2 regions of the Paenibacillus sp. FSL R5-0470 genome follow, and region 2 is predicted to be linked to the other one. Evidence: predicted binding sites of a transcription regulator. Region 2 holds the regulator's gene; the other holds the start of a gene.
The links. The regulator LexA, encoded in region 2, represses DNA repair genes until DNA is damaged. The targets are predictions, from matches to a motif close to CGAACATATGTTCG.
Positions count from the first base shown of each region.

Region 1 (7,684 bases), 1.5 Mb from region 2:
CTTATTGGGATGGTGCTACAGTGCTGGAATGTTTCTCGCACACAGGTAGCTTCACTCTGCATGCTTGCAAGTACGGTGCGAAAAAAGTAACCTGCCTTGACGTTTCCGCTCATGCTATAGAGAGTGCCAAGGTCAATGTGGAGCTGAATGGCTTTAGTGATCGAGTGGAATTTGTAGTGGATGATGCTTTTGCCTACCTGCGCAATCAGGTAAAAGGTCTGGAGGAACGTTCGGAGCGGGCGACGATTGCAAGCGGAACGGAATCAACAGTAGCGTCTACAAATGCTAAATCCGGAGGCAAAACAACCAAAACAGATACCTCCAAGCCGATGACAGCAGGTGGAGGTAAAACTTGGGATGTAGTTATCCTAGACCCTCCAGCGTTTGCGAAAACTAAAAGTGCAGTAGCAGGTGCTTGCCGTGGTTACAAGGATATCAATCTACACGGCATGAAGCTGGTGAACGAAGGCGGATATTTGGTTACTGCAAGTTGTTCTTACCACATGCAGCCGGATCTATTCCTTGAGACGATTGCTGACGCAGCTAAAGATGCAGGTAAAGTATTGAGACTTGTGGAATGGCGTGCCGCAGGCAAAGACCATCCGCAGATTCTAGGCGTTAACGAAGGACACTATCTGAAGTTTGCGATTTTTGAAGTGCGGAGTAAGAAATAAGCTGGCTGTTCATATATAGGCAATGGATTTTAATCCGTAAAAGGAGTCTTCGATCGAGGCCTCTTTTTACGGATTTTTTGCTGTGTTCTAAGAAGAGTAGGATTCGGGATTAACAAGGTATGTCCGCTTAGTCCGATAAGTTGCCAAAACAGCACGAAATTCATGAATAGCGACTCCTGAGTCCGAATGTAATCCAGAAAGTATAAGCCGCTGTTTTCCATTACAAGACGGATATTTTATCGGTTATAGGCCGGTAGAATAGTCGAAGAGGTAGGACCAGAAGTTTCAAAAGTGAAACAGGGGTTATCCCTTTCAATATTGTATCTGACTTCATACGATCCAATATTTAACTACTGGCTACTCAGAAAATTGTAAGGTAATATCGCCGTTATTTGTATAAGCAGATAATTTTTTCGAACCATTCTCTTTATTGGCAGGCAAATTGCTTTCTCCTTTTTTTACCTTGCTTAAGATCGCGAAATCATCATATGACCCTGAAATTGAACCGCTAATATTTCCGTTTTTTGTTTCAAGGGTTATAGCCGTCCCTACATTCAATTTGTCCAGTTGGATATTTCCGTTATTTATGTTTACTTCCACTGTCCCTAAAAACACGATTGTTGGTAATACAATACTTTCATTTGATGTTTTTAAAGTCAAATTTTTTAAAGTTGCATCAGGTATCGATACCTGAATAGTTCTGGTTACTTGCGAGCCTTTTCCTCCGATATAGTCGTTCCATTCCTTATTACTGTCACTTACCATTGACAGTTCTTTATCGTCAGATAGATCAATCTTGTAAAAATCTTTCTCACTTTCATAGTAAACAATATGAATTTGTTCATCTTTAGATTGGAGGATATTTATTTTTTTGTCCTTTACATCAATTGTTAAGGTATCAATCTTTTGGGCAGGTATGGTGTAATTTTTTTCCTCCATGGAAGTGGAGTCGGAGGAACATCCTGCTAATGATATCAATAGTGTCACCAATATGCCTGTAGTAGTTAGTAATTTTTTTGCAGTACTTTTCATTATAAAACGCTCCTTCGTTAAATCACTTTTCTTTTAAAATATTGCCAGTCCTACGAATGCCAATCTTAAGCTGCTATGCAGACAAATTCCGATATGCAACAAAGGATAATCCTTTGATACATGATTTAGTTCTTCATATTTGCCTTCTTCTCTGGTAATAAATTCATTTTGTATTTCGTTGCGTTTATCAGTCGCATATGTTTTAATCATCATAAACTTTTGTGTTACAAAAAGGTCAAGAGGGTAGATATGAACAACTATTTTACAATTAAGCAAGCAGCAGAGATCGTAGAGATGACCACTGAGACCTTGCGGCACTATGATCGTATTGGATTAGTCAAGCCATGCCATAAAGATGAAATGTCGGGATATCGATATTATTCCGAGCAGGAGCTCGTAAAGCTGCAAACCATTGAACTGCTCAAAGCAATGGATCTTACTTTAATGGATATTAAAGATATTTTGCAGCAGAATGATCTCTCTAAAGTAATTGCATTTCTAAAACAAGCAGAAAAAAGAGCAGACGATAAAATTGCTCGACTGCAGTATGCAAAATCGAAAATTAAACGTGCCTATCTACATTATGAAAATAAGTTCCACGACGGCTATAGTCAAAGTGAAAATTACTTTGTCAGACACATAGAGGAAAGGGTAATTATGCTTTCGAATAAAATGGAAAGCCCCACACTTAAGAATTTATGGGACTATCACAGACATTTCTATCAACAAATTGAAACGTCTCTGCATTCACAATTTCTGTTTGAAGATATGGCAGGAATGTTCACGACTGAAGGAATAACACGATTATTTGCTGTTTGCTTGAAATATCCATCTTTAGAGGGGCTGACTGTGCTACCAGAAGGGGACTATCTGTGTGCAATTTGTACCGAAGAGAATAAGAATGCTGTATTACAAAATTTACTTGAAAGGGCAAAGACGGAATACGATGTGTGTCCAGATTTTGTTCTTCATAACATTATTGTGACTGGAATATTGCAGTGGGATTATCAGATACAACTGTTCATTAAGAAACACTCATGTTAGATTAAATACAAAGGAAAAGGTTTAGGAAAAGAAAAATGTTGATTGAAAGTCGCTATTTTAGCGGCTTTTTTTTGATTAAGGAATCATGTTTCTTGCCCCTGACTTAGGACAAGAACGTTATACTTCATCGATTAGATAAATATTTAACTATAGTTCAATGTTATCTATTAAGCTAACTGGCAGATTAACGCTATAAGTGAACCCGAATCTCGAACCCTAACTCAACGCTCCAAACAGAAAGCATCGAACGTTGCGCACCAGGTATTAACAAACTAGAAATACTAAACAGCAAGTCACCAAAATACGTTAGTTGCTGTTTACTTCGTAGCTTTTTTATTGTAAATCATTAGAAAATACTAGCAAACGCATGTTCTGATTTGTGCAGCTATGTTATACTGAGGGGACGAGGAACGACTGAACTTTTTCATTTGAACATTATCAAACGGTGAGTATTTCACCTTGTTTCATATACATTTTCTCCGCTACGGAAGGAGTCTATCATTTATGACGGTAACCTTTTTACTAGGCCGCTCTGGTAGTGGCAAGACAACAAAAATATGGGAGTCTATTTCTTCTTCATTAGAGAAGGAGCCTCTTGGCGCGCCGATCATTATTCTTGTACCGGAACAAGGTTCCTTTGGAGCAGAACGGGGGCTTTTGACCGTAGGGAATGTGAAGGGAAGCATTCGGGCGCAGACACTGAGCTTTTCTCGGCTTGCCTATCGAGTGAAACAGGAAACTGGAGGCAGCGCTAGTCTGCCGATCAGTGAAGAAGGTAAAAAGATGTTGATTTACAAAATCATAAGTCGCCGTAAAGAGGAACTGAAATTGTTCGGTGCCTCTGCCGACAGACCGGGTTTTGTGGAACGGTTGAATCAACTGCATACGGAGATGAAGCGTTGCTGCTTGGCTTCCTCTGATTTAGAGGAGCAGTTATCCGCAATGCGAGGCGCTATTGCAAGAAGTCCTATTCTTGAAGGCAAGCTGGATGATTTACAGCTGGTATTCAGCGATTTAGAGAAGGAAATGTCACGCCTCTATATCGACGAAGAGGATCGTTTAGCGGAACTAGCTGAGCATATTCCTGATTCCTCTTACATTCGCGGGGCGGAGATTTGGGTAGATGGGTTCCACGGCTTTACCCCGCAGGAATTCGTAGTGCTTCGAGAATTGATGCAGCAAGCATCGAAGCTGACCGTGTCCCTTACACTTGATCGTTCGTATCCCTATGGAGATCAGTTGAATGAGCTTGAATTGTTTCACCCAACTGCGGTTACTTACATTAAACTGCGTGGAATAGCTGAAGAGCTGGGCATTGATGTGTGGGACGAGCTTCTGGAGCCAGCGGTTCTTCCGCGTTTTGAAGAAAGTCCTGTTCTTGCTCATCTCGAAAGGGGATATGACCGCCGAAAGGTCTGGATGGGTGCAGATGAACTGGCAAATGAAGCGATATCTATAGGCGCAGCAGTTTCTCACAGAGCAGAGGTTGAGGGAGCACTGCGTGAAATGATCAGACTGGCGCGAGATGAAGGTGCAAAATATGGTGAAATGGCCGTATTGATGCGTAATATTGGAGATTACGAGCAACTGATTAAACCGTTGTTCCAAGATTACGGAGTACCTTTTTTTCTGGACCAGAAGGTAAATGAGCTGCACCATCCATTGGTAGAGTTTGTACGCTCCGCATTGGATGTGGTGCGTCGACGCTGGCGCTTCGAGGATGTATTCCGCTGTGTAAAGACAGAGCTTTTGCTACCGCTGGACGGTAGTATTACGCGTGAGGATATGGACGCCTTAGAGAATTATGTGCTGGCTTGTGGGATTCAAGGGTATCGCTGGACGGATGGCCGTTCATGGAAAGGGATTCCTAGCTTGTCGCTGGAAGGCGGCAGACAGATGGATGAAGAACTGCTTGCTACAATGGAGCGATGCCGTGCTAGTATAACGGGACCTCTATTTGCTTTTGAGAAACGGATACAGAAGAGTAGAAGCGGCCTTGAACTATGTACCGCAGTGTACAGGCTGCTTGATGAAACGGATGTTGCCCGAAAGCTGGAGAAACTTAGTGTCGGTGCTATGGAGAAGGGGCAACCCGAGAAGGCTAGAGAACATAGTCAGCTTTGGGGTGCAGTGCTTGATCTGCTAGATCAGATCGTCGAGATGATGGGCAACGAGAGACTTGAATTTGATGTGTTCACCGGAGTCCTAGAGACAGGACTTGCTGAGCTTAAGATGGGACTTGTTCCTCCCGCGCTCGATCAAGTACTGGTTGGTAACATGGATCGGACTCGACCAACGGGAGTTAAATACGCTTTTTTGCTTGGATTTAATGAAGGTGTTGTGCCTGCGCAGTTTAAGGAGGATGGAATTCTCTCGGAAGGCGAACGCTCTGTGCTTGAGAACGCCGGTATGGAGCTTGCTCCTGGTGCTTCTCGTAAGCTGCTGGACGAGCGGTTTTTGATCTATAATGCGCTAACGACAGGAAGTCGAAAGCTCTGGATTAGCTACGCCACTGCTGATGATGAGGGCAAGGCGCTTCTTCCCTCTGAGGTAATCCGTCATTTGCATAGAATGTTCCCAAGTGTTCATGAGCACAGCTTGGCAGCACTTCCACCTGCAGGACTACTAGAAGAAGTCAGAGATTCCATTCACCTCGGTTACATTGGTCATCCAGAACAGAGTCTTCGTGCATTGATTATGCAGCTACGCCAGTGGCGCCAGGGGACGGAGATACCTGAATTATGGTGGGATGTGTATAACTGGTTCGCTGCTGATGATATTCGTAGTCTCGAATTGAAACGTCTGCTCAGTTCATTGTTCTACCGTAACGTGGGAACGAAGCTAAAACGTGGAACAAGCCTTAGATTGTACGGTGGATCGACACTGCGAGGCAGTGTGTCCCGGATGGAGAAGTTTGTTGCTTGTTCCTTCTCCCATTTTGCATCTTACGGACTTAGACTGAAGGAACGCCAGCTATATAAGCTGCAAGCACCTGATATTGGACAACTGTTCCATGCTGCGTTAAGTGACATGGCGGTAAGACTGAAAGAAGAAGGCCGCGGCTGGGGAAGCTTGTCTCCAGAGGAATGTCGGCGTGAGGCAAGTGAGACGGTAGAACGTTTATCGCCGATGCTGCAGGGTGAAATTCTGATGAGCTCTAAACGTTACGGATACATCTCACGCAAGCTGAAAAATATTGTTGGACGTGCTTCTGTAATTCTGGGCGAGCATGCCCGCCGAGGCAGCTTTGAGCCGGTAGGGCTGGAGCTGGATTTTGGACCGGATAAGGAGTTGCCTCCTTTAAGAATTACGCTGCCGAATGGCTGTGTGATGGAGGTTGTTGGACGGATTGACCGTGTAGACATGGCCCGAGGAGAGAATGGAATTCTTCTGCGGGTGATTGACTATAAATCGAGTCAAAAAGACCTCAAGCTGCACGAGGTGTACTATGGATTATCGCTACAGATGCTGACCTATCTGGATGTGCTGCTTACGTACTCGGAGCAATGGCTCGGGCAACCGGCGCTTCCAGCAGGGACACTGTATTTCCACGTACATGACCCACTGTTAACCTCATCTAACGGGATGAACAAGGAACAGGCAGAACAAGAATTGCTGAAACGCTTCAAGATGAAAGGACTGCTTACAGCAGACCGCGAGGTAGTATCCCTGATGGATACGACTTTAGACAAAGGGTATTCTTCTATCGTGCCTGTAGCAGTAAAAGCTGATGGCAGTTTTTATAGTAGTGCTTCTGTAGCTACACCAGAGCAATGGGGATACTTATTATCATCCGTTCGGGGAACGATCTCGGATATCGGGACACGCATTACGGAAGGTGATGTGGCGATTGAGCCATACCGGATTGGGCAAGAGACAGCCTGCACATTCTGTTCCTTTAGACCCGTCTGCCAGTTCGATGAAGCCGTGGAAGGCAATGGCTACAACAATCTGGGTAAGCCAGGGAAGGACGTTATTTGGGATCTGCTGTCCCGCAAAGGAGGAACTACACCGTGAGTATGAAGTCTGAAATAGAAGCGAAACCGGAAGGAAGCATATGGAGTGATGACCAGTGGCGCGCCATCGCTGAGAGCGGTGATGATATTCTCGTTGCCGCGGCGGCAGGTTCCGGTAAGACAGCGGTACTTGTAGAACGGATTATTCGCAAAATCAGCAAGGAAGAGAATGTCTTTAGCGTAGATAGATTGCTAGTAGCTACGTTTACCAAAGCTGCTGCTGCCGAGATGCGCCAGCGGATTAGGGAAGCACTAGATCGGGAGCTTGAGGAGAATGGAGAGAATGACCATTTACGCCGTCAGCTGTCGTTGCTCGGGAAAGCCTCGATTACAACACTACACTCCTTCTGTCTGGAAGTGATCCGGCGTTACTATCAGATTATTCCTATAGATCCTGGTTTCCGTATCCTGAACGAACATGAAGCAGAGATGATGCGGCAGGAGCTGCTTCAAGAGCTGCTGGAGGAAAAATACGGTGAAGTAGGTGAAGATGGCGCGGATAGTGTATTTGTACAGCTTGCTGACTGGTTCAGTGGTGAACGAAGCGATGATGCGGTACATGCGCTCATACAGCGACTGCATGATTATGCCCGCAGCCATCCTTGGCCAGAGCAGTGGCTTCGTGATACCGCAGCTGATTTCTCATTACCAGACACAGATAGCTTAGGTGGAACTCCTTGGGTGCTAAGTATTCTTGAAGAAGCGAAGCTGACCCTTGCGGGTGCAGCCAGTCAGCTTATCCAAGGCCGGGAGATCGCGCTACAGCCGGGTGGTCCGGCGCCTTATGCCGAGAATTTGACGACTGACCTTGAGATGGTAAATGCATTGCAGGAGGCTGTGAATGAACGGCCATGGGCAGAATTATATGATATTTTCATGGAAGTATACTTTGGAAAATTGAAAGCTTGTAAGAAGGAT
Region 1 is NZ_CP150238.1:5,278,583-5,286,266, reverse strand. Features, by position in the region: gene MKY99_RS23415 (class I SAM-dependent rRNA methyltransferase) at 1-674, shown strand, start outside; gene MKY99_RS23410 (DUF4097 family beta strand repeat-containing protein) at 1,032-1,706, opposite strand; gene MKY99_RS23405 (MerR family transcriptional regulator) at 1,956-2,750, shown strand; gene addB (helicase-exonuclease AddAB subunit AddB) at 3,255-6,767, shown strand; gene addA (helicase-exonuclease AddAB subunit AddA) at 6,770-7,684, shown strand, end outside.
Region 1: the regulator LexA is predicted to act here: its motif matches at 3,111-3,124, upstream of addB (helicase-exonuclease AddAB subunit AddB).

Region 2 (7,684 bases):
ACATGACTTTTTACAAGAACCTTTAGACCCTTTATGTCTTTGCCGTTGAGTTTTTTTATATTTATAGTTCTAGTAAAATGGAATTTAATATAACAGTCACAATTATTCTTATCATCTGACATTATTTTATATTTTTCTTGCAAAGGTATATCTTTCATAGGATAATATGGGTATATTTTCCTAGCAAAAGTTGGAAATGGATATTATCTGAGAGGAAGTAGAATATTGAAAACAAAGAAACCTTTTTTTAAAAAATGGTGGTTTTGGCTTATTATTGTTTTTGTTGTAATAGGGGTGATTGGATCACAGGGGAATGATAGTGAACCCACAGTATCAAAATCAGAACCAGCAGTGGCAAAGGTAGATGATACTGCAGCAACAGAGAAACCGGTCGAAACGGAAAAGCCTACCAGCAAGCCTACTGAAGAGCCAAAGGAAACGATGATAACTGAAGTTGGACAAACCATCACAACTAAGAATTTTAAGCTTACAGTTGAATCTCTGGAAAAGCCTAAGGGAAATGATTATGTACAACCATCAGAGGGTAATGAATTTGTAGAAATCGGAATTATACTTGAGAACATTTCCAGTAAAGATTATATGGTAAGCTCTATGCTAATGTTCAATGCATACCAAGACAGCTTCTCCATAAATGAAGATCTCTTGGCTCATACTTTGGATAGTCAAGTAGGAACAATGGACGGCGCTTTAGCTGCAGGAAAGAAAATTCGTGGCAAACTAGCTTACCAGCTTCCTAAGGATTGGAAAGAACTTGAAATCAATACTGATTTTACGGTTTTAAGTTTTAGTTCTGATGGAGAAATCAAAATCGTTCTTCAAAATAAATAGGATATCTCACATATAAGAGTCTCGCCAATGCTGGCGGGGCTTTTTTTATTGTTAAACCTGATAATCTGCATTTACATAAAGTACCAAACCGATTATATTGAAAGAAAAGCGTAATGGATGAGGGGTGTTATATTTGGCGAAGATTTTTAATGAAAATACAGTTTCATTTAAACAAAAGTTATCTCCGATCCCTGAGTTTGCTTGGCATACGAGTGAGAGGTTAGCTGAAATCGCTAATTCTAAACATCTTGTCTTCGACATAAGATCGCTTGATCCAGATAAGTATTCCTTTCCTTATCATTTTCATAGAAACGCTGAAGAAATATTTGTGATTTTGACGGGAAAAGCGATGTTAAGAACTCCCGAGGGTTTTAGTGAGGTTTCTGAAGGTGATGTACTATTTTTTGAAATGGGACCTGAAGGAGCGCATCAACTTTATAATCATACGGATGCCCCTTGCAAGTATCTTGATCTCCGAACGAACCAAGGCATAGATGTTTGCGAATATCCGGACTCAGGTAAAATCAACATTCTCCCCTATCAAGAAATTTATCAGGCGGATCAACAAGCGGACTATTATAAAGGAGAAGAGCAGGTAAGGGAGAAATGGAACGGAATGGAGGATCACGCTTGATTCAAGATCGATGGTTCACAGTCACGAAAATTGATCCAATTACTTATGCAATCAGTGAATATGGGCATTGGGAAAAGGTGCACTCTTTTTTGTTGTTAGGAAAAGAACAAGCGGTGTTGATTGATACAGGATTAGGCATCGATAATATAAAAAGAATAACAGATCAGTTAACGGATTTACCTATCGCTGTCATCACTACGCATGTGCATGCAGACCATATAGGCAGTCATGGACAATTTGAGACGATCTATGTTCATAAAGAGGATGAGGATTGGCTGATTAATGGAATACGAGGTTTGTCCCTTGCCCAGATCAGAAAAGATATGAGCCGAGATATTACTCTTCCTGTTCCTGAGACGTTTGATCCTAATACGTATACACCTTATCAAGGGAAACCAACAGCTCTATTGCGAGAGGGAGAAGTGCTTGATTTAGGCGGGCGTAGATTAGAAATTTACCACACGCCGGGTCATTCGCCAGGTCATATTAGCATCTTTGATCATACCAACGGGTATCTGTTTACAGGGGATTTGTTGTATGATGTTACGCCAATTTATGCTTTTTATCCCTCTACTAGTCCGGCAGATTTAGTGGCTTCTTTAGAAAAGATTGCGCAAATTCCAAATGTATCTCAAGTATTCGGCTCTCATAATACGTTGGGTCTAGATCCAGCTATTTTGCAAGAGGTTATGAAGGCAGTTCGTGAATTACGTGAACGGGATCTTGTTGCTCATGGTACGGGCATTCATCAATTTAACGGATTTAGTGTGCAATTTTAAAATGAATGTTGGATGCAGCGAAAACGGCCCCCCAAAAGGACCGTTTTTTTGTCTTTCCTTAAGGTTTTCAAAATTTCTAATTGGGAAAGGTAAAGTGAAGTAATAATAGGCGGAAGGGGGGCATTCATTCGGATACGATCGACCTGAAGAACGCATGTAATTGTTGGACTTGGGAGTAAGCTTCTTTGTACTGATTATCGGATTGTTGAATGGGTAGTAAGCCTGGCAAGAAGGAAATACTATACACAGGTATTTCATTGCTGTTCATGTATATTTTAAGCGTAAGTTCCTCGATAACATCAGCCTCTTCGTCACCGCTATTAACCACATTAATATCCGCACTTGAAGCAGTTGATTTGCTGTTTTGTTGTCGTTTAGATACTTTTGAAAGGGTTAGTGCGTTAACAACAATCTCTGATCCCATTATATTGTCGAACGAGTATAGCTTTGCTATTGCCTTTTTGCTTGTTTTCGGATTGCTGGTACCTATTGCTATTTTTTTATAAGGTTCATTAAGGGCGATCAAGTGCGATTGATTGGGCGGAATGAATGTTTTGGTGAATATAATATTAAAAGATGAGGTTGCGTTTAACAGCTTAGAAAGTTCAGAAGAAGTAGATAGTTTTTTTAATTCTATAATAACGGCACTTAGAATTAAGATTCCTCCTACAATGGCAAACATATACATCAAGAAAATCAGCATGTAATCACACCTCCAAAGATCTCAGTAGAGCAAGATTTATTGCTTATTGAAAGATATGCCTGAATTCTCTCTACTAGTATCTGTTAAGAGCGAAAATCGTGGGAATTTAGGAAACGACTACTGATTAGAAAAAGAGAAAGCACCCAGAGATCTGCCGATTTTGCGAGCTGAGTGCAAAATTGGGGCAACTGCTGGAGTGCTTTGTTGAGAGCTTTTTAAAATAAATATGTCAAAATCATAAGAAATTGAAGGCTGTGATTTGATCGGTATAAACAATTAGCTGTTTGTATTCGATCGGAGATTCATAGTGAGTATAGGGTCTTACAGAAACATCATTAAGGACTACAAAGTTATAGCTGAAATTTTTATCGGGATGTTCCGCACCTAAATAAGATATGTATTCATCTACAATGACATCATCCATTAGAGATTTTAAGTCAAAAACATCCTCTTTATTGGAGGTGGAAGGGGAGATGGTCCCTTGAATACTGCCGAATGAGGTGAGTAAATTTACTTTTTTTCCACTCGCTTGATCGTTATTTAACAATAAGCCAGAGAGTTTAACAAGTGCATCGACTTTAAAATCGACGAGGGTTCTAATTTTTGAGTTGTTCAAAACGAGACACTTCCTTTCAATTTGAAACCCTGTTAACATTATTCGACATATAACCACATAATTCCTATTAGGTCATCAAAAATACATAAATACAAACACGCCCCCTCCATTGAACCATGAGTGAGGCGTGTTTATCTATAGAGATAGATTTAATTCCTGATCGTTACTCGTGTTCCAATAGGAACAATCGCAGCTAGTGCTAACACATCTTTATTGTACATACGAATACAACCGTGGGATACTTCGTGCCCTATGGATGAGGGATCATTATTTCCATGTATCCCATAGTGAGGCTTAGATAGACCCATCCAAAAGACCCCAAATGGACCACCTGGATCGGGTTGTTTGTTAATGATTGTGAATTCACCGAGTGGTGATTGAGTTAACATTTTACCGATTCCGACTGGGAAGCCCCTGATCACAATGTCGTTATCAAGAAGATAAAGCATACGCTGCGTCAGATCAACTATAATCCGGTAATTTGGCATTGTGCAACACTCCTTTCTAATTAAGATATGAGGAGGATGCCTAAACGGTTATTCATTAAAAATGGTCATTTTAGCCTATGAGAACAAATGTTCTGTAATTGATGAATGGAGTTTGATAACAATAAAAAAGCTGTTCTGCATTTGCAGAACAGCTTTTTTTAAAAAATAAAAGAAAGTATATATTATACGATATACCCTATCCTTATACTTCTCGTAGAAACGGATACCGTCCTAAAGGACGGTATCCGTTTTCGCTTGGTAGGAGTGCATACTTAGTGGATATCTCGAAATAATCCGATAACTCTGCCGAGAATGGTCACGCGATTAAGGCGAAGAGGCTCGTACGCCGGATTCTCCGGCTGAAGACGTATATGATCACGTTCTTTATAAAAAGTCTTAACGGTTGCTTCATCTTCTTCGGTCATAGCTACAACGATATCTCCGTTATCAGCCGTTTGTTGTTGACGAACAATAACATAGTCGCCATTCATAATCCCAGCTTCGACCATACTGTCACCTTGAACCGATAACATAAATACTTTGTTATCTCCAACATAGTGAGTTGGAAGCGGGAAGTAGTCTTCAATATTCTCAGTAGCAGTGATAGGAACCCCGGCGGTAACCTTACCTACGACAGGAATGCGAGCGACGGTTTGCGCGAAATGATGGACATTCTCGGAATCCTCTTGGCCAAGCAATTCTATCGCACGAGGCTTCGTTGGATCTCGACGGATAAGTCCCTTCTTCTCTAGCCGATCTAAATGACCGTGAACTGTGGAGCTGGAAGCAAGACCAACAGCTTCTCCAATCTCCCGGACGGAAGGAGGATAACCCTTGCTGCGGACTTCGCTACGTATAAATTCCAGGATCGCCAGCTGGCGACTTGAAATCTTTGACATTGGAATCAACCCCATATAGTAATGTTTGGGAAAATTATAACATAGAACTACCGTTCGCACAAACATAAGTTCTAACTATTATAAATATTAATTCGAAAGAGTTAATAAATGGTAGTCTTGTATTGATTGCGTTTCCTTCATCTAAACGATAAGAGTGATTCTTTATATGAAGAATATGGTAAATAGTAACCTCTGAAAAAAAGAGAACAATTGTTCTAAAATAGTATTGAACAAAACACATGTTCGTGTTATTATAATTTCAAAAGTAAGAACAAGTGTTTGGAGGATGATATTCATGTTAAAATACAGTACATACCGCAGCATCTACGATAAAGCCCCAGTGGTTGAATCTTTAGGACATAATCCTATTACCCGTTATTCAGCTCAGATTAAAGAAATTACAGAGCTTTTGCTTGAAGGCTTGATGCGTTTGTTCCGAAGAGATTTTGTTATTAAACTGACATTGATCATTGTGCTCGTACTATCAGGACTTACAGTAGTAGGTAATGTATTTGCAGGATCTACTACTTTAATGAAGGATGAGAAGCGCGTAGTGGTTGAACGTGGAGATACACTTTGGAGTATTGCTCTTGAGAATAAACCTTCTGATATGAAAACGGCTGTATATATAGAAGGAATTAAAAAATCCAATGGCATTAAAGGTAGTCAGATTAATGCTGGAGATATTCTCACTTTACCTATTTATTAATATTCTAAGAACATAATAAGAGGACATGAAGAGCTTGCAGGGAGTAAACCTTGACAAGCTCTTTTTCTCATGGCAGAGTTAGAATTAATTTATAAGGGGAGGGAAAGTTTTGAATATTGATGAGTTGGTCGCGCGTATTAACGAATTGGCACGCAAACAGAAGAGCGTAGGCCTTAATCAAGAGGAAACGGCGGAACGCGCCAAGCTTCGTGAAATTTATTTGGGGAATATTCGCAATAACTTCCGAGCACAATTGAATACGATTGAATTGGTCGATAATGATGAGCATGAACAAGGTAACAAGGGGCGTAAGCATTAACACCCTGTTCCTTTTCATAGATATTACTGGATGACTAGGGGGAACGCATATGGCCCGTTCTTGGGAAAGAATGGTTCAACGCAACACGCAGCAAATTAATAAGCAAAGAAAGAAACAGGGGAAGGAAACGATTTACGCATCTAAATCTAAATCTCCTGGTAAGAACAGCGAAACCTTTAAAGGCCGTAACATTGCATTTCCAGTAGTGTTATTAGTGCTTGGTACTATGTTTTGGATGATTGGTTCAGTGGACCAAGCCAAAGGTAATGGTATGCTTATGAACTGGCTAGGAGTCGTTTTGTACTACTTACTAGCGGCACTTCTGTTCTTCCGACGTCCGTACTTGAAGGTAGAGAATGCTAGACTATCTACTATAAAATTCAACCGCGAACGTTATCTGCCAGCTTCTGATATTGAGAAAATCATCCTTTCGCGTGGAGCTGTTGTAATTAAGCATAAAGGCAAACGCACGAAATGGATTTTTACCAGACTTATGAATCGTTATGATACCAATGCAATGGGGACTCGACTGGAAGCATTCGCAAAAGCTCACCAGATTGAAGTAGTTCACGAATAGAAATTAACCAGCCATGGGAGAGGGAGACCTGTAATGCCAATTTCCGCCGTACTATTTGACCTTGATGATACACTGCTCTGGGATGATCGGAGCGTTAATGAAGCATTTCGTTCTGCATGTGAAGCCGCTGGGGATACGATTGATCCACAAGAACTGGAACTTGCGGTGCGTAAAGAAGCCATTGGACTATATGAATCCTACGAAACGAACCCGTTTACAAAGATGATTGGGATTAATCCGTTTGAAGCACTTTGGGGGAACTTTACTGCAGGTGAACAGCCGGAATTCCGTCAATTGGAGCAGCTTGCACCGGGATATCGTAAAGAGGCATGGCGTCGTGGTCTTGCAGCACTTGGTGTAGAGGACGAAGCTCTTGCTGAGACATTAGCTGCCAAATTCGCAGTAGAGCGTAGAAATCGACCTTACATCTATGAAGAAACGATTCAGGTGCTTGAAGAACTGAAGGGAAAAGTGAAGCTATTGCTTCTGACTAATGGATGCCCTGCATTGCAACAAGAGAAACTAGATGGCGTACCTGAAATCGTTCCTTTCTTTGATCACATCGTGATTTCTGGAAGCTTCGGAAAAGGAAAGCCGGATAAGGAAATTTTTCTGCATGCCCTAGAACTTTTAGATATTGCACCTGAGCAAGGAGTTATGGTCGGAGATAAGCTTACAACGGATATTCGTGGTGGGCTGGCAACAGGTTTGACTACAGTTTGGATTAATAGAAAAGGCAAACAGCCAGATCCGGAAATTCAGCCGGATTATGAAATCAAACATCTTGGAGAGCTTCTTTCATTAGTCCAATCTTTATAAAATTTCATTCATTTAAGCTTTAAGAAGGCAGTGAGTTCCTAGGTATCTAGGCGACTTGCTGTCTTTTTTATATCTACATCATATTTAATATGATAGATGAGAATTATTAGTATATGATTTAAGTCACAAGAGTTTAACTGAATTGATGCGAAATACTGAAAAACCAATAATAATGTGTATAATAGATGGAGAATGTATAACATGAATTGGTAGATTCTTAGTAATCAATTCGACTGGGAGGAATCTAAATGAAGATTTCAAGAACAATAGTTCCTTTATTATTAGGTGCAAC
Region 2 is NZ_CP150238.1:3,795,232-3,802,915, reverse strand. Features, by position in the region: gene MKY99_RS16670 (DUF4352 domain-containing protein) at 226-849, shown strand; gene MKY99_RS16665 (cupin domain-containing protein) at 983-1,483, shown strand; gene MKY99_RS16660 (MBL fold metallo-hydrolase) at 1,456-2,262, shown strand; gene MKY99_RS16655 (hypothetical protein) at 2,387-2,965, opposite strand; gene MKY99_RS16650 (hypothetical protein) at 3,201-3,581, opposite strand; gene MKY99_RS16645 (L,D-transpeptidase) at 3,731-4,069, opposite strand; gene lexA (transcriptional repressor LexA) at 4,342-4,968, opposite strand; gene MKY99_RS16635 (LysM peptidoglycan-binding domain-containing protein) at 5,264-5,677, shown strand; gene MKY99_RS16630 (DUF896 domain-containing protein) at 5,787-5,996, shown strand; gene MKY99_RS16625 (hypothetical protein) at 6,046-6,573, shown strand; gene MKY99_RS16620 (HAD-IA family hydrolase) at 6,607-7,392, shown strand; gene MKY99_RS16615 (FixH family protein) at 7,641-7,684, shown strand, end outside.